4 regions of the Lysinibacillus sp. GW821-FHT14F06 genome follow, and region 4 is predicted to be linked to each of the others. Evidence: riboswitches for the same ligand, from Rfam matches in the RefSeq annotation. Region 4 holds a riboswitch; each other region holds the start of a gene.

Region 1 (4,868 bases), on a different contig from region 4:
ACTTGAAGCGGAAGAGCCGTCATTACGTGTGATTTGGCATGAAAAATTTCAAGAGATTCAAGTACATATTATGGGTGTTATCCAGCTTGAGGTACTTATCGATGTGCTAAACAAGCGTTTTTCATTAGCCATTTCATTCGGGGAACCACAGATATTATATATGGAAACAATTTCATCAACTGTTACAGGATATGGTCATTTCGAGCCTTTAAAGCACTATGCGGAAGTACATTTATTAATGGAGCCAAGTGCACGCGGTACTGGTATTACATTTGTCAATGCATGTCATACGGACGATTTATCCGTTGGGCATCAACGACTGATTGAAAAGCATTTATTCGAGCGAGAACATCATGGATTACTAACAGGCTTTCCCGTGACTGATATTTGCTTTACGCTTGTAACGGGCCGTGCTCATATTAAGCATACCGAGGGCGGCGATTTTCGCGAGGCCACATTCCGGGCATTGAGGCAAGGGCTTGAGCAAGCGGAGAATGTCCTTTTAGAGCCGTATTACCGCTTTAAGTTAAAAGCATCTACCGATTTTATCGGCCGCATGATGACTGATATTCAGCAAGCATTCGGTACATTTGACCCGCCAATTATTTCCGAAGATGATGTCGTGATTACGGGCCGTGCCCCTGTCGCGACATTTATGAGCTATAGTACAACCTTTGCGGCCTACACTAATGGTAAGGGTGTCCTTTCTCTGCAATTTGATGGCTATGATGTGTGTCATAATACGGAAGAAATTATTATGCAAGTCGGCTATGATAAGAATGCCGATCCTGAATATACATCTGCCAGTATTTTTTGTGCAAAGGGGAAAGGCTATTCCGTTCCATGGCATGAGGCACAAGCAGCAATGCATTGTATAAAATAATTCAGAAAATAGAAACAGGGCATGGGAAATTACTTCCATGTCCTGTTTCTGTACTAAGATTGTATTAATTGGTTTTGCTATTGAGAAGATATTGACTAATTTGGGTTGTATTCTCTTGGACCTGAGCAGTTCTTGGGTTGACCAGAGCGATTTGCTCTTGAACCTAAGCTGTTCTAGGGCTGATTGGAGCGGTTCTCCCTTGTACCCGAGCTATTTTTGAGCTGACCGGAGCGATATTCACTTGTACCAGAGCCGTTTCCTTTTGAATCTGAACAGTTGCTTTTTCCTATAATGCTCGTACATTTTGCCTTGTGTCTTTGAAAAGACGATAAGAAGGTTCTACAACAGCATAGCTATGTGAATTAGAAAAGTCTGTTAACACTTTGCCTGGTCTACTTTTCAAAAGTTGCAAATTATCAATTAATTGCAGCAATAGCTCATGACCATTGCCGCGTGGATGCCAGTTTAAATGATAATCATTTAGTTCCTTTACGGCTAGTAAAAAATGCTTATATTCGCGTTCTACAAAACTAATAAGTTTGCTATCCTGTGTGATTCGTGATAAATCTTCCAAATAAGTTTCATAAAAACGCATCACAATCGAGCACAATAAATCATTGACACGAGCAGCACTTAATACAGGCTTAGGCTCTACAAAAAGTCGTTCTAGATTTGGTTTGGCACGGGTTGAATCGATGCGTGTAATTAAATGATAAAGTTCGCCATCAACCTCATACACAATTGGATTTGTTGGCATATACATCATAAAGCTATTTGTTTTTGTTTTCAGGTTCTCTGTTATCTCTGCCCTTGCGAAAAGATGTCCATTAAATTCCTCATTTTGAATCCAAATAATGTCCTTGTTATATAAAATTTGATCAAATAGTCGCTGATTACTAATAAGGCTGGTTGCAAGTATTTGATCAACAAGTGATTCCACAGCCATTCTTGTTTTTGCTTGCTTGGCAACTTCAGTGCGTGGCTGCTTACAAATTTTCATATCCTCAAAGTGCGTTTCCTGTGCTGACCATACATGAATATTCGTCATAAGTGCATCCTCTTTTCGTACATATTTTCAAAACGGAAGTCATCAGTAAAAAAAGGATTTCCTTCATTTAGAGGAAACCCTTCGATTTATTGTTTTCGTTCATCACAAAAAGTCAAACAATACCCAAACCTAAATGTATGGGAATTTATCCACATACCTTTATTTAATTTGGGCGTCTGACGTACTGTGACAAACAGAGCATTCTGTTTTGTCAACATGCCACCTCCTATTCCTCGTAGGGTTATGGTGTGTACTCATAATAGGCAGGTATCCTGACTCATGATCATCGCTACTTTTCCCCTTCCCGTCGTTAAACAGTGGTATACGAAAAGTCGCTCACATTTACAGTTGCGGGACAGTGTCGGATTTGCACCGACTTCCCTTTTCAGTAAATTGCACGCAATTTACACCTATTATTACACGCTATTCAGTTGTTAAGGAATCGTGTTTACTTCACATTCCTTATAGCTTACTAGTATTAATTGTAAAGTAGTATTTTTCTAAAGTCAATTACCACAATATATAGTATATTCCTAAAAAAAATACTTTCTTCATTAAATAATTGGAAAAATGATTGTTACGATTATTGTTTGAAATTGTATGACATATATTTTCAACAAGCCATTTTATCCTATTAACTGCTTTTCAGTTGGTTCCGTATCATGATTTTGAAGCCCCTCAAAAATATTTGCATGTTTTACAAAAGAACTTTCATTTCATCCCTCCATTTTGCATTTGCATGGATATAATAATAAGCTCAAAATAGAGATACATTAAATACCTTTTAGCTTTTCATAATATTGAATATCTATAACTTACAAGCCATCAATAATCAAACACCCCACCATTTTCAGGTCTTGTCGAATGGGTAGCACATCATTCTTTATTGAGCTCATACAAAATACATGTACCTGAATATCTTTGATGATTCTTTAATTCAAATAGCTATAGGTATTGATATAAACTTCCTTGCTATTCTTCAATTCATACATGTACCCAGCAAGCCTTTGACCCTTCTCATGGTAATCTGTCCATTTCGCACCCCTTCTTCTTTTGCATAACAAAAAAGCCTCGCTTAAGCGCGGGCTTTTTATAATCTTGAAAGTGTCACAGGCAATGGGCCATTTATTTCAACATTGTACAAATGTTGTAAACTCCATAAGTTATATTTATAGTAGAATCTTCTATTACATAATTAAGCCTTAAATCGCTGTGTAAGCTGCTGTAAATTTTCTGCTTGTACACATAAATCTTGTGATACTGTATTGACCGCTTGCATGGAGGCGCTTTGCTCATCTACTGATTGTAGAACAACTTCTGTATATTGTGATAACCTATCCATACCAGAAGCAATTGTCATAACAGATTTTGTCACCTCAACAGCACTACCTGAAAGCTCCTCAGCCGTAGCAGAAATATCCTCCAGCTGACTCGTCATTTTACTTACATGTTGAGATATCGTACCAAATGACTTTGTTGCTTCATCAATAACATAGACACCCTGCTGAACATTTTTTAAATCCTCTTCAACCGATGACGCTACCTGTGCTGTATCATTTTCAATTCCAACTACTAGCTCAACAATCTGATGTGCTGAATGTTTGGATTGCTCTGCTAATTTACGAACTTCCTCTGCTACGACCGCAAAGCCTTGACCATGTTCCCCAGCCCGTGCTGCTTCAATTGCTGCATTTAATGCTAGTAAATTCGTTTGATCTGTAATGGTTGTTATCATATCAATCATTGTTTTGATATCCATCATTTTATTTGTTAACTGCTGCATTAACTGACTTGTTTTTTCAGTTGAGTTCGAGATAAATTGCATTTGATTTTTAGCCACATGTAAAATTTCTGCACCGTTACCTGCAACATCATTTGCTTCCTTTGCATGGTCAAAAACATCTTGCGTTGCTACAGTAATCCGTTCAATGCCATCTGCTGTTTCTTGCATAGCCACTGCACTTTCATTGGCTGATTGAGCTGCATGCTTAAGTCCATCTGATGTTTTTTCCATTTGAGAATCAACTTCATCAACAGCCATCGTAATTCCATTTGTACTGGCAGATAGCTCCTCTATACTCGTAGATAAGTCTGAAGAGCTATGGGCAATTTTTTGAGTGATAATTTGTAATTGTTCTTTCATCTCTATGAATGCTTTTGTTAACGCTGAAATTTCATCATTGGAATTCACTTCAATAGGAGCAGTATGCAAATTTCCCTCAGCAATTGCCTGAGCAGATGCTGCTAATTGGTTGATGGGCTTAATAATTTTATACTGTACATAGACAATATAGGAAAGTGTCATTGCAATTCCTAGTATTGTTAATATTGTGGATAACCAATCCAATGATGTAAGATTTGCTAGGTCTATGACTAATATAATAATCATAAGAACATTTAAAGCAGAAAAACCAATTATACTTCTTTTTCCTAAACTCATACTAAATTCCCCCAACTATAATAATATTCCAATGTAGTTATTATAGTTGAATTTTCCTTCGATTCACAGAAAAAAGCCCCACTATTGTAAGAAACAAGTCATATAAAAAAGCACTTTACGCTAGGCAAAGTGCTCTCTATAGTCTATTATTTCAATTTCATAATACTTGACCCTGCAATACCAGGATGTGTCATTTCATATGGATCTAAAATTAAATCCAATTGTTCAGTTGTTAGTACGCCTTCTTCTAAACAAAGTTCACGAATCGAACGACCAGAAAGAATTGCTTCACGCGCTAGACGAGCAGCCACTTCATAGCCAATATGTGGATTTACAGCCGTTAGGACACCAACACTTTTCTCCACATATTCTTTCATACGCTCTTCATTTGCTTCAATATCTTTTAAGCAGTTTTCAGTAAATGCACGGAATACATTATTCATTATGCTGATAGATTGAATTAAGTTAAATACTAACACAGGCTCCATCACGTTTAA
Region 2 (4,868 bases), on a different contig from region 4:
CTAAAGGCGAAATGATGAATAAAATTGAAAACGATACAAAAGCTTTTTCAAATGTTCTTTCAGAGTTACTAAATATTTTCATCGATTGTATTAGTATTCTAGTTGTGTTTATAATTTTACTAAATATCAATTTATTGTTAGTTTCGATTCTATTTATCACATGTCCATTAACATTATTTATCTTTAAATTTTATGGCAAAAAAATACGGGAAAAGGACATTAGTGTAAAGCAAAGTTTAGATCATTATCTAACATACTTAGGAGAGTTACTGTCATCTTTTAAATTGTTTAAACTATTAAATAATGAAGCTGAGGGAGTAAATAGATATTCTCAAAAAAATGATTTAGTCTATAAACTATCGCTTGAAAAAATGTTGTTAAATATTAAATCCGGGACAATAATAGAATTCATAAATTATATAAGCTATTTGTTGATTCTTATTTTAGGCGTCTATCTTATTTATAAAGAAGATTTGACTATAGGTATTTTAATTGCCTTTACTTCTTATTCAAATAATTTTAACCAGTCATTTTTAAGATTTGGACAACTAAATACCTTTTTTCAAGAAGCCATAGTATCCATAAATAGAGTTAAAAATCTACTAGATGTGCCTGCTGAAACAAAATGTGATGTAAACAATATGTCTAGTCATATGACGATACCTTCATTTGAGGAAGGTAGGATGGTGTTACGTAACGTATGTTATGAATATTCTAATGAATTTTCACCAATTTTTAAAAATATTAATATTGCAATACCTTTAAAAAAAATCGTTCTTTTTAAAGGTGTGAGCGGATCAGGAAAGACAACTTTGTTAAACATACTTTCAGGGTTATATGTAGGTTACACAGGGGAAATATTAATAAATCAATATAATGTGAAAAATATTCCTCACCATATCTATAAGAAAAAAATATGTCTAGTCTCTCAAAATCATTTTTTACTAACTGGAACTATCAAAGAGAATTTACTTTTAGCAAATCCAGATGCTACTAATGAAGATTTAATAAAAGTATGCAAGCTAGTAAATATATATGATTTTATAACGTCTTTGGAGAATAATTTTGATACATTAATTGGACATAATGGACTTGATCTTTCTACTGGACAACAGCAGAGGCTTTCTATAGCGAGATCACTTTTAAGGGATGCCGAAATATATTTGTTTGATGAAATTACAGCTTCATTAGATAAAGAAAATCAGAGCATTATAGAATCTCTACTCATATATTTAAACAAAGTAAAGGGAAAAACCATTGTATTGGTGACACACGATTCAATGATAAAAAATGCAGCTGATTTAACATTTGAAGTTAAGAATGGTCAGATTCACCAAATTCAATCTGGTCTTTTTCCAACTTTCTAGATTATTTATCTTTATTCAGCAAATGTTTTTGTATCGAAAGCATAGCGGCAGATGTTTTATGCGCGTAAGCGTAGCGACAGCGGCAGATACAGAAGACTTCCACCTCTACAGGCGCAAATACGCCAAGGCGAAATTGATACAAAAGTGTAATAAAGATAATGCTGTCATATTGACACCCAAAAAACTTTACAGTAAATTAAAAGAAATTGCATAATAGCATTGGGTGCCCATTATGGGAGAATAGGGAATAAAGTGTAAGTCTTTAGCGGTCCCACCACTGTAAAAGGGAGTTTCATAGAGTATGCCACTAGCATGGTGCTGGGAAGGTTCTATGAAATGTTGAAATTGAGCCAGGAGACCTGCCTAATTGCTTCGATTATATAGACGATGGAAAAGTCTGTAGTTTATTTGTGATGAATAAACTACAGGCTTTTTATTTTTTCTCTAAAGCTCAATGTAAAATAGAAAGGGGAATGATTCATGCAATTATTACAACAAACCATTGAAAGTATTCAACATGTAGACAGTCATATGATGAAGAAAGCGAGAGAGCGTATAGATGCTCTTAGTAAGCCACCTGGAAGTTTGGGAAAACTAGAATCTCTTGCAGTACAATTAGCTGGTATTACAGGAGAAATGTTTCCAAAGATAGATAACAAAGCAATTATTGTCTGTGCTGCAGATCACGGTGTTTGTGAGGAGGATGTAACTTCTAATCCACAAAAGGTAACCTTTTTACAAACAATGAATTTTCCAAAAGGGCTTACGGGTGTTTGTGCTATCGCCAACATAACCAATGCAAAAATCGTAACAGTTGACGTTGGTGTAAAAGAAGATTTACCACTTGATGCTGGGGTCATTTTAAAGAAAATTAAATATGGAACAGACAATATGGCAAAGGGTCCAGCTATGTCAAGAGAAGAAGCTATTCAATCCATCGAAGTAGGTATTGCAGTTGCAACGAGTGAAATAAGTAACGGAGTCGATATTCTTGGTACTGGAGAAATGGGTATTGGGAATACTACACCAAGTGCGGCTATCCTATCCGTGCTTCAAGCCTGTCATCCAAATGTAGTAACGGGAATGGGCGCAGGTGTTGGCGCAGGAGGAATTGCGCATAAGGTGGAGGTTATTCAAAATGCCATTGCATTAAACAAACCAAATCGCCACGATCCTATTGATATTCTTGCAAAAGTTGGTGGCTTAGAAATAGGTGCTATGGCTGGAATTGTACTTGCAGCTGCAGCAAATCGCAAGCCTGTTGTTATAGATGGCTTTATTTCTACGATTGCTGCCCTCATTGCCTTTGAGCTTGAGCCAAAAGTAAAGGACTACATTATTCCTTCACATGCCTCAGAAGAACCAGGTGCTAAAATAGCAGCCAAGTTGTTAGGGATAGAACCAATGCTGCATATGAATATGCGTTTAGGAGAGGGCTCTGGTGCAGCTTTAGCCTTTCCAATTTTAGATGCAGCATGCTCCATGATGAAAAACATGGCTACACTTGAGGAATCTGTAGTGCTAGTAGAATCGAATGAATAGGTGAAAAAATATACGCTTAAGGCATTTCTTTGTAGTACCAAAAAGTATAACAAGTCCATATATTGGAACTATTTGGGCTTGTTACTATTCATAAAATGGTTATGCTCGATTCAGCTTTCGTAAAGGCAAACGCCATTTCTTCATATAGGAAAGAATTCTTAGCACTGTAATCATACCAAATAATCCATATAAAAAGAGGTCGCCTGTTAATACTTCTAGACCAATCACGAGTCCTGCTAGAGCTGCCCAAACACCATAAATTTCATCACGTAATACAAGGGGCTTGCGTCTTGCTAATAGATCTCGAACAATCCCACCTCCTGAACCAGTTAAGACAGCAGCTACAATAACTGCACTAATTGGCATGTCGAGCTTTACAGCATAGAGTGCGCCCTGAATAGCGAATGCAGATAAGCCAATTGCATCTGTGAAGTTTCCCCATCGATGCCAATGCTGAATTAGATGATGTGGAAAAATAAAAAATATAGTAATCGCCGCAAGCGCAATTTGGAACATCATATCCTGTCCCCATAACGTTGTAACAGGTAAGCCAATAAGCAAGTTACGAATTGCTCCACCCCCAAAGGCAGTGACAATACCGAGTATATAAACACCGAATAAATCGTATTCTTCCTCCATCGCGATAATTGCCCCAGAAATAGCAAAGGCAATTGTTCCAATAATACTAAAAACCTCCCAAGCCATCCCTTTTCACCCCTTCTGAAAAATAATGTACTTTCTCATTAAAGTTAAAGAATTCTATTAAATGTAACAGAATCTATGAATTTTGTAGTCGAAATATCGAAAATAATGAAAGAAGTCCGCACATTAGCTTAGCGCATATTACGAGTAGAAACAATAGGCAAGTTTTGCAGACACATCTACAAATTGTTAAGATGAGATAGGAGTAAAGTGAAAACTTCAATTTGTGGGTATGGTGCCCACAATTGAACAAATGTGAATGGAGAAGAATGAATGACTTTTACAACGAATTTAACAACAGAAACGTTAGCATTAGCTACCGAAATAGAGGAGAAGGTTTACCCGTTTCATAGGAAGGTAGACGATATGGCGTTCTTTAATCAACAAAAGGTGCTTGCAGCTTTTAGGAAGCATCAAGTTAGTGACTATCATTTACATCCTTCTAATGGATATGGTTATGATGATGAGGGGCGTGACAATTTAGAGCGTGTTTATGCAGAGGTTTTTGGAGCGGAGGCTGCCATCGTACGTCCACAGATTATTTCGGGGACACATGCCATTACGCTTAGTCTATTCGGAGTGCTGCGACCAGGTGATGAATTGCTGTATATTTCAGGTCAGCCATACGATACATTACAATCCATAGTAGATGGCGGTGACAAGGATACTGGTTCATTAAAGGATTATAAAATCAGTTATCATCATGTGGATTTAATGGCTAATCAAAAGATTGATTGGGACGGTGTAGCGGCTGCTATTACAGAGAATACAAAAATGATTGCTATTCAACGTTCAAAGGGCTATGCAACACGACCATCCTTTACTATTGCAGAAATTGCTGATATGTGCGTGAAAGTCCGTGAATTAGCACCGCAGGCTATTATCTTTGTCGACAATTGCTATGGTGAATTTGTGGAGGATCAGGAACCGACAGAGGTAGGGGCAGATTTAATGGCAGGCTCTCTGATTAAAAACCCAGGGGGAGGATTGGCGAAAATTGGAGGCTATATTGCTGGTCGCGCTGATTTAGTTGAAAAATGTGCCTTTCGTATGACGTCACCTGGTATTGGCGCTGAAGCAGGTGCAACATTAAATACGCTGGGCGATTTTTATCAGGGCTTTTTCTTAGCGCCACACGTTGTAGCACAAGCATTAAAAGGCGCCATTTTCACAGCTGCAATGCTAGAAGAAATTGGTATGTCTACGACACCAAGCTATGATGCGAAACGAACAGATTTAATTCAATCTGTTTCATTC
Region 3 (4,868 bases), on a different contig from region 4:
ATATGTGGATAATGCTCACGCGCATGTTCGATTTCTGCTGGGATATGTAGCTTTGAATGCCCAGCATGAAGAAGAATAATTGGAATCACATGCACCTCTGTTGCACCCTTCTTCACACAATTTGTTATACCCTCTTCAATGTTTGGAGAAGCAAACTCCAAGAAACACGTTTCTACTAAGAAGCTATCATCAATACGAGGTGTCATTTGCTCAATAAATGTACGTACCTCATCATTTCCTGCTGCTAAACGGCTTCCATGGCCGACAAATAAAATTGCTTTCATCTCATAACTCCTCACTAGTCACCGCATGGAGCGGGCTCTACTTTTATTTTTGAAGACATATCCTGATACGTAAAGTGCAGAATCTTTTTAACACGTTTAAAATACTTAAACAGACGTTCATTTGGGTGGGCATTTGCTTTATACTCCTCAATGATATCCGTAATGAGTGGAATAAGTTGTTCAGGCTCTAGTCCCTCTACAACTGGCTGTGCAGCATGTGCTGTACGTCCTACTGGCTTTGCCCCAATAAAAACATCGAACCTGCTTTTACGATAAACAATACCAATATCATCAAATACTGCTCGATAGCACGCCATACCGCAGCCATTAAAGCCAATATTCAAAGTTTTCGGTAAAGACATACCACCAAGTTTCTCCTGAATCTCCTCTGCATATGGAATCGAATCAACCTTTTCTCCGTAACAGAAGTCACAAGCCTTTAATGATAATACATCTCCAATCGGTGTCAGTAAAAATCCAACCTCACGAAGCTTGGCTGTAATTTTTTCTGGCTCTGTCGTTGGGATTTTTAAATGGATTTGATGGTCAGGTGTGTATTCCATCGTTCCATCCTCTCCAACAACTTCTGCCAGCGTGATCATCTGTTGCGGAGTGAAAAATTTATTGGCTACTCCTGGGCTTACAGCTAATTCAAAGATAGATTCGATTTTTTGTTGCACAAGCTTTGGTGTTATCTTTACCTCATTTGTTCCTTTGACCATCGCTAACGCTGCTGTCGCCATCTCAAGTGAAGTTTTTTTTTGCTTTGGATTAGGTGTAATGGCTACACTGGGCTCAATACGATTAGCATTAGGATCTGCTGCAAAGTCATTGCGTGCCTCCCCTGTTTCTTGATTCATTGCCCATGGTTCATTTTCTTCCCTTAAACGTTGGTGTGGACGTAATGGCTGCTTTTCCTCACCGAGTGTATATTTACGCTGATAGCCGCGTGGTGTAATCATTTTATTATCATAGAAAAACGTTGATGAATTTCCGATAATAACCGTTGTCAGCATCCCAATATCATGCTCTAGCATTTCTGCTAAAGTTGTCATTGTAACTTCCTGACGGTCACGATACGCGCTTTTGACAAGCCCCACTGGAGTATCAGGTGAACGATATTCTAATAAAATGCGCTGGGCCTCCACAATTTGTCTAGTACGTCGACCACTTTTTGGGTTATACAACGCAATCACAAAATCCGCCATCGCTGCTGCCTCTACACGCTTCGCAATTAAATTCCAAGGTGTTAGGTGGTCACTTAAACTGATTGTACAAGCATCATGCATAATTGGAGCACCTAGTAAACTTGCACATGAGTTGATAGCTGAAATACCTGGAACAATTTCTACCTCTACACCAGTTGCTTCCGTCCAACCAAGCTCGATCAATACCTCATACACTAATCCTGCCATGCCATAAACACCAGAATCACCGCTGGAAATAACAGATACGATATTCCCTGCCTCCGCTTGGCGTACCGCTTCCTGTGCACGAGATACTTCCTCCGTCATACCTGTGCTAACAATGGATTTTGCATTAACTAAGTCTTGAATAAGCTCTACATATGTTTTATAGCCTATAATCATATCACTCTGTTGTAATGCCTCCACTGCCCGATGTGTAATATGATTAAAATCACCAGGCCCAAAGCCAACCACGAAAATCTTCCCTTTTTGCGCCATTTTGTTACCCCTCTTTCACCTTTTCGATGCCTTTAATGGCTGTTGTTTGTGCTGTCCGCTGTAACGTGCCCTCACGAAGCGTAAAGACATGTTCATCATGCAGTGACTCATGATGTAAATCCTGTACAAGTGCCCTTGCATGCTCTGTTGTTGGCACACGGTACCAATTTCCTTGTGGATACGCAATGACAACACACGCATCCTTACATCTGCCATTGCAGCGTGTCCGTGTTGTATGTATTGTTTTATCAAGTGCCTGTAACTGTATTTCATCACGAATAGCTTGCGTAATTTCCTCCGCTTCTTTTTTCATACAGCTACTGCCATTGCAAATAAAAAGATGTGTTTGCATCCCTTCTAAATTCCAAGTAGTCATCGTTGTTCTCCCCCTCAATACTTTTAGGAACAAAGAAAAACCTTTACTCTAATTCGAAGAGTAAAGGTTTTGTAGAAGCCAAATAAAGTCGAATAAACTACAGGTACTCGCCTTTGCTTCAACTTCTCCCTCCGAAAAGTTTGCATGCATGATTACATAAGCAGGTTTCCTGACTTAAGCTTCCATTTACTTTCGCGCCTTCCCAAGTTTGCACTAGGTGGCATTTGCGATTTCATCAGCTATTACAGTAGCGGGGGCTGTATCGGATTTTCACCAATTTCCCTATTATCTTGAAAATATTCAAGCACTTATGTATGTTTTTATATCAAATTTGTATGTTTAACACGAATTGAAAACTGTCTCTATCATATCTTATAATTTTAAAATTTCAATATTTCTCTCTAAAATTATGACATTTTCATTAAAATTTCATCAAAAAATTCGTAGAAAAAAGAAAAGTTTCTCTTTTATTTTATCAGAATTTTCTAGATTGCACCTCAATTTTAAAAATTTTTTCTAAAAAAGATAGCCTCAAGATGAAAAATCATGTTACACTGTGTCGTGAAATCTCACAACTTCATCTTTTTTCGGTGCGAAGTGCTTATCATTTCGCTTAAAAGGGAAGCCGGTTCAAGTCCGGCGCGGTCCCGCCACTGTACTAGGGAGTTTTATAGAGAATGTCACTGTCCAACGGATGGGAAGGCCTATAAAACGAGGAACTAAAGCCAGGAGACCTGCCGAAAAGTATGTGAACGTTTCAACCTACGAGGATAGGTGTGCGGCTTAGTAGAATCGAATTCTATTTGTCTTAGCTATGCACTTTTCCAATATGGAGAAGTGTTTTTTTATTTTCGCACGCTAATTCAAAAACTATAAGTGAGGAGGAGAAGTTTTGAAATTCTCAGGCTGGAAGCTTAGTTATTTCTTATTGGCATTTTTATTTGTGCCAAATCGTGCATTTGCCATGCATATAATGGAGGGCTTTTTGCCAATCGAGTGGGCCATTTTTTGGTGGGTTGTATCCATTCCATTTATTATTTTAGGATTACGTTCAATTCGCAAAACGATTGATGCAAACCCTGAAACAAAAATGATTTTAGGACTATCAGGTGCCTTTGCCTTTGTGTTATCAGCATTAAAGATTCCGTCTGTAACAGGAAGCTGCTCGCATCCAACAGGTGTTGGGCTCGGCACAGTTCTTTTTGGACCATTAGCAATGAGTGTAATCGGAACGATTGTATTATTATTCCAAGCTTTACTTTTAGCACATGGAGGGCTTACAACTTTAGGAGCTAACGCCTTTTCTATGGCAGTCGTTGGTCCAATTATTGCTTATTATGTATTTAAAGGCTCTCAAAAAATGGGTCTATCATTTTCTTTAGCTGTATTTTTAGCTGCTATGCTTGGTGATTTAGGTACATATATTGTCACTTCTGTACAGCTAGCTCTTGCTTTCCCTTCTGAGGTTGGTGACTTTATGGCTTCATTCTCAAAATTTGCGGGTATTTTTGCTTTAACACAAATTCCTCTTGCTGTTAGTGAAGGAATTTTAACAGTAGTCGTGATGAATTTCTTAAAAAAATACAATGTAAGCGAATTAAAAGCATTACGTGTTTTCTCAACAAAGGAGGCACATTAGGATGAAAAAAAACTTATTACTGCTTGCAATCGTTGTGTTATTAGCCATTATCCCACTTTTCATACAAAAAGGTGCTGAATTCGGAGGAGCAGATGGTGAAGCGGAGGCAGCAATCGGTGAAATAAATGCTGACTACGAACCATGGTTTGAAAGCTTATGGGAACCACCAAGTGGAGAAATTGAAAGCTTATTATTCGCACTACAAGCTGCTATTGGTGCCGGTTTCATCGGCTATTTCATCGGCTATATGCGCGGTAAACATAAAGAAGGTTAAGTATGTTACTCATTGATAAGTATGCATATATGAATAAGCTAGCGTCTGTTCATCCGCTAGAAAAAATGATGTTTTCCTTTGGACTATTATTATTGTCGCTTATCATGAGAGATGAACGAATTTCACTCATTACATTTATTGTAATGAGTGCTTTTATCATTATAGGCGCTAAAATCCCTGTTAAATATTATTTTAAACTATTATTGTTACCCGGATTTTTTTTACTATCTAGCTTACTATCTATTTTAATTTCAATAGCACCAGCGACTAGCAAACTACCTGCACATATCTGGTCATTTTCTTTTAAACATTGGACAATTTTTGTGGGCAATGTAAGCTTATTTACAGCACAGCAACTTTTTTTCATCGTTCTTGGAAGTGTCAGTTGTTTATATTTTTTAATCCTAACAACATCCGTACAATCTATTTGTCATGTGTTACGACAATGTAGAATTCCTGCGTTGTTTGTTGAGCTAGTGGAATTAACATATCGATTTATTTTTATTTTTTTAGACAGTATGCAAAAAATTCACCTTGCTCAGCAGGCTCGACTTGGTTATCGCTCACCTGCCCAGTGGCTACGCTCTGTATCTATGCTTATCGCCGCTTT
Region 4 (4,868 bases):
GCGACTCTATTTCATAAGGAGCTACTTCATACACTACGTGGTGATGCGATTTCCTCTATTTTTTATTCAAGTAATTGGTGGTTTATTTTTCACAAACTCTCCTATTTTGATAGTTTTGGTTCCCCTTCGCCATTAAAGAATTTATGGTCGTTAGCCATTGAGGAACAATTTTATTTATTATGGCCAGTTCTTTTAATGCTCGGACTTCTGATTGCCAAAAAGCAAAATAAGCTCGCTATTTTTGTTTTTCTGGGGGCACTTGGTTCTGCAGTGCTAATGGCTATACTATATCAACCAGGAGCAGATCCCAGTCGTGTCTATTATGGAACAGATACGCGTTCTTTTGAATTACTAATAGGTTGCTGGTTGGCTCTTATCTGGCCGATGAAAAGACTTTCAACACAAAAAATCTCTACTAATCATGTCTATCAGTTAAATATTGTAAGCTTAGTAGCTTTTAGTATTTTCATTATCGGTATTTTGTTGGTGGATGAATATCAATCTTTCCTATATCGAGGAGGGATGTTTGTATTTTGCTTAAATGCAGCCATCTTAATAGGCTGCATATGTCACCCAGTTAGCTTTTTAGGAAAAATACTTTCTTGGAAACCTTTGCGTTGGATTGGTTCAAGATCATATGGGATTTATCTATGGCATTATCCAATTATTGTTTTAGGTACTCCAGTACACGAAATAGGCAATCCAGCTTATTGGCGAGTTGCTTTACAGCTGATGCTTATCTTTACAATTGCAGAACTATCCTATCGTTTTATTGAAATGCCGATTCGTAAGGATGGGTTCCGCTGTTATTTTAGACAGTATTTTATATTCAATAAACACAAATGGGGAAGCTTCACGCTTGCTAGAAAAATTTCAACCACGCTCATTCCACTTTTCCTTCTAGTATTTTTTACTGGAATGACAGGGGTTGTAGGTGAAGAGAAAATAGAATCTATTGAGTCACGGCCTACGAATATTAAAATAGATGGTGGAACACAGCAGCCTTCAACCAATCATGATTCCGAAAAGGAGCAGGAAACATCTCAGCAGGAGTCATTAATTGATGAAGAAGAGAATGTTGATTCAAATACGGATCAATATGCAGTAGAGCCTGAGCAGGAGGAAAATGAGACAGAAGTTCATGAATCGTATAATGGAATATTGGCCATTGGCGATTCAGTAATGATAGATATTGCTAAGAGCTTACATAACATCTATCCTAGCATTACCATAGATGCAAAAATTGGTCGCCAATTTTCACAAGCCGTTAAATTAGCTCCTAATTATGCTAGCTTTAATCAACCAGATAAAGCAGTCATCATTCAGCTCGGAACAAACGGCTACTTTACCAATGCTCAAATTGATACCTTATTAAAGGCTTTTTCTAATGCTGATATTTATCTAGTGAATACGCGTGTACCACGTTCCTGGGAGGGGAAAGTAAATCAAGCATTACAACAGAAAGCGCAGGAATATGATAATATTACTTTAATTGATTGGTATGATAGTGCGATCAACCATCCTGAGTTTTTCGCCCCAGACGGCGTCCATTTAGAGCAAAAGGGGATTGCTTCTTTAACAAATCTAATTCAACAAGCTATAAATCCTGTCCATTGATGTAACGAATAGCCAATTTATGGTAGATGGCTATTTTTATGTGAGAAAAAATTTTAAAAAAAATTTAGTTTAGGTGAAACCTTTTTTATGACTGTTCGTATTACTACTATACATTTTTAATTAATTGCATTAAAAAAGGAGAAATACATTTTTGAATCATTGAACAAAACAATTACTTTTTGTGATTTATCTAATTACGATTGCTGATGCATATTACTCAACGTTATTTATTGAACCAAAAGCGCCACCACAGCACCAGACGATTAAAGCAGCTGGAATGACGACCATTCAAGTGCGGTAGCAAACCTTATAAAAATAAACGAACAGCAAGAAGCTTGAAGACTACGGTGCTTCAGCCTATTAAGCTATTTCTACAGAGCACTAAGAATATCAAAGAAAAAGCCCATCATTATAAAGCTTTAATGGTTAGATTAAGTGATAGACACAGAAAAACGAGAGAATCACCGTTTATCATGTATCATAATCACCGTTTACGTTGCTGAAAACAGATGAAACAAAAAGCTGCAATTAACCCTGCAGCTTTTTTATTTTGTGTAATATAGTAAATGAGGCTAGCTTAGTTCGAATATTTCCAATGCCAATGCTCTGTAAAAGTATTAATAAGCTGAAGTTCCGAACTATAAATTCGATTTCCTGGTAGTATTTCAGCTATAGTAATGGCAATGTTAATAAGATGATGCTAAGCTTATCACATATTTGGCTTGTATTTGCTGTATACACGGTTCTAAAAATTTAATTGAACCGTTTTATCAATCTAAATTTTGAAGCTCCTAATGACCTATATACGGCTTTAAATGCAATCGATTAATATATTCTCCTTGGAGATGGACTTGTTCCTTTTATTTTTTATAATTCCATTTAAATTATCTAGCTATTGTGTGACAGTTAGATTATCAATTTCTATATTTTTTGTTTTACCACGCAGCGTTGAAGACCTTACTTTCACTATGGCTTTCAATGCTGCTTTTAGTGAGAAAGTAATATGGACACTAGATGCTTACTTTCTCTTTTAAAGCTTACTATATCTAAAAAATATACTTCTTTTTTATTTAACTATTTTGAAAAATAGAAATATATGCTAAACTTAACAGTAAGTGAATAAGAATTGCAGATTAAAGGTGCTCTTTTAAGAGCTTAATAGGGAATTCGGTACAAAGCCGAAGCTGTTTCCGCAACTGTAAGTGTAGATGACTACAGAAAATACCACTGTCAAACGAGGAAAAATGCCTCCAGTAGATGGGAAGGTTCTGAATAGGATACACGAGCCAGGAGACCTGCCTTTATTCCATCGTATTAACTCTCTTCGGAAGCTAGGAGAACTTACGGCAAATAGACGGACAGGCAAACTACGTTTTAGCGCCTTTTTTCTGTTTTCCATTAGATTAGATGCTTCCCCTTTTTGGAGAAGCATCTTTTTATTTTCGAGTTAATTGCAAGAACATTCACGAAATAATAAAAATAGGAGGTTTTACAAATGGTTCATTTCAAAAAATGGTGGCAATTCGCGTTAGTCCTGCTTTTAGCATTTTCGCTCGTGTCACCAACAGCAAGTGCAGCATTATTACAGCCCGTAAGTCAGGAAGCACAAACAGCAGATTTTGATGTTCAGTTATCAGCGACTGGTTTATGCGGTACTGGTTCATGTGATGAAATTTTAGCAGGAACAACTGTGAATGTTCAAGAAGGAACAACAGCGCTAGAGCTTGTAGAGCAAGTATTTGATGCTGAGGGTATTCCTTATGTAGTGGTTTCTACTCAATATGGTCCATATCTTCAATCAATTGATGGACGTGCTGCGGGCAGCTTAAATGGTTGGGATGGCTGGGTATACACTGTAAATGGTGTTAGTCCTAACTATGGATTAGCTGAGTATCAATTAGAGGCTGATGATGTCGTTCATATTTATTACACTACATGGGCTAAATTAGAAACGGCAAGTGCAATTGCTGTAAATGATAACAATCCATCCGTTACGGTAAATTTAACTGGTGATTTATTTATAACACCAGATGCCTCTAATTTAGCAAACTGGACAATTAACACAGGGACAACAGCATTAACAGCTCAGTCGATTACTGTGAATACAAACCAACAAGCTGTTATTACATTTGCGGGTCAGGCACAAGCAGGTACTATTACCATTACAGCCTCTGCCAATGCTTTATTCGGTAGCTCAGCAAGTGAGCCAGTTGAAGTGAAAGTACAATAGCTAGATAAATTGATACTGACGAGATGAATTAATTCAGCTTGTCAGTATTTCATTATGTATAAAGGAAGTGAGTTTTTCTATGACTATATGGAAAAAACAGCTACATATAGCAGTTATTTTTATTTTAATTGTATCGCTATTTTCTCCAGTCACTGCAATTAAGGCACAGCATTTTGAAGGGGATTTACTCGATCCTCCTACAGACATAAATGGTATTGAACCTGATGATTCAGAAAAGCAGGATAATGCTCTAGGGTTGGATAATGAAAAAGAAGAAGGGGATTCAACAGAACAGGAAAATGCACTGCAATCTGATGATGAAGCTGAATTAGATGATCTTACACATTTAGGGGATACGACGGAGGTAGCTCCTAACGTAGAAGTTGCGCCCTTTGCCATTAGCGATATTCAGCTAAATACGGAGGAACCTTTACTATTATTAGCGGGAGAAACATTTCAACTTACTGCTACTAACTCAACAACAGGTGATAGTGCCACAGTCACATGGTCTTCAAGTGACTCAGGAATTGCAACCGTTGACACTAGTGGGAACGTAATAGCTCAGACAATCGGAGAGACAGTCATTACCGCTCAATTAGATAGTGGAACTAAAGCAGTTAAAGTATATGTTATTTCACCAGAAGCTCGAGAGGCAATAGATTTTATTATTGCTCTACCTACAATCGAAAGAGCCGATGAAGCAACATATCAGCTACTACAGCAAGCACGAGTACTAGATAGTAAAGTAAAAGCACCTGCTCGTACTCTTTTAATATCCGATAATAAACTACCTTATTTTCTCCAGTTACTAGAAAAGGAAATTGCATATTTTAGATACTATATGCAAGACCCTAACAACGCTATACCTGCACCTGAAGGGATTATTTCTTTAAGTGATGAATGGGATAAGAAGTTAGATACAGTTCGTGAAAAATATAATTCTCTGATTAAAACATCTGGTTATCGAGATCTAAAAAAAGTAACAGATCCTGCAGATATACTAGCATTTAATCAAGAACTT

Evidence for each region. Region 4 has a riboswitch for cobalamin ahead of AC1RNS_RS04105 (DUF4430 domain-containing protein). Riboswitches for the same ligand answer to the same signal wherever they lie in the genome.
Region 1: it holds a riboswitch for cobalamin, as region 4 does, so the genes downstream of both, AC1RNS_RS04970 (hypothetical protein) here and AC1RNS_RS04105 (DUF4430 domain-containing protein) in region 4, are expected to answer to the same signal.
Region 2: it holds a riboswitch for cobalamin, as region 4 does, so the genes downstream of both, cobT (nicotinate-nucleotide--dimethylbenzimidazole phosphoribosyltransferase) here and AC1RNS_RS04105 (DUF4430 domain-containing protein) in region 4, are expected to answer to the same signal.
Region 3: it holds a riboswitch for cobalamin, as region 4 does, so the genes downstream of both, AC1RNS_RS02615 ((2Fe-2S) ferredoxin domain-containing protein) here and AC1RNS_RS04105 (DUF4430 domain-containing protein) in region 4, are expected to answer to the same signal.

Annotation. Positions count from the first base shown of each region.
Region 1 covers NZ_JBXAPF010000004.1:9,710-14,577, reverse strand. The annotation lists gene AC1RNS_RS04975 (GTP-binding protein) at 1-883, shown strand, start outside; gene AC1RNS_RS04970 (hypothetical protein) at 1,170-1,931, opposite strand; cobalamin riboswitch at 2,177-2,360, opposite strand; gene AC1RNS_RS04965 (methyl-accepting chemotaxis protein) at 3,127-4,371, opposite strand; gene aspA (aspartate ammonia-lyase) at 4,518-4,868, opposite strand, start outside.
Region 2 covers NZ_JBXAPF010000001.1:93,810-98,677, forward strand. The annotation lists gene AC1RNS_RS00400 (ABC transporter ATP-binding protein) at 1-1,367, shown strand, start outside; cobalamin riboswitch at 1,572-1,748, shown strand; gene cobT (nicotinate-nucleotide--dimethylbenzimidazole phosphoribosyltransferase) at 1,848-2,909, shown strand; gene AC1RNS_RS00410 (trimeric intracellular cation channel family protein) at 3,009-3,614, opposite strand; gene AC1RNS_RS00415 (methionine gamma-lyase family protein) at 3,885-4,868, shown strand, end outside.
Region 3 covers NZ_JBXAPF010000002.1:78,275-83,142, forward strand. The annotation lists gene AC1RNS_RS02605 (sirohydrochlorin chelatase) at 1-284, opposite strand, end outside; gene cobJ (precorrin-3B C(17)-methyltransferase) at 299-1,969, opposite strand; gene AC1RNS_RS02615 ((2Fe-2S) ferredoxin domain-containing protein) at 1,974-2,345, opposite strand; cobalamin riboswitch at 2,488-2,672, opposite strand; cobalamin riboswitch at 2,917-3,101, shown strand; gene AC1RNS_RS02620 (energy-coupling factor ABC transporter permease) at 3,238-3,984, shown strand; gene AC1RNS_RS02625 (energy-coupling factor ABC transporter substrate-binding protein) at 3,986-4,258, shown strand; gene cbiQ (cobalt ECF transporter T component CbiQ) at 4,261-4,868, shown strand, end outside.
Region 4 covers NZ_JBXAPF010000003.1:73,892-78,759, reverse strand. The annotation lists gene AC1RNS_RS04110 (acyltransferase family protein) at 1-1,617, shown strand, start outside; cobalamin riboswitch at 2,738-2,934, shown strand; gene AC1RNS_RS04105 (DUF4430 domain-containing protein) at 3,113-3,847, shown strand; gene AC1RNS_RS04100 (S-layer homology domain-containing protein) at 3,927-4,868, shown strand, end outside.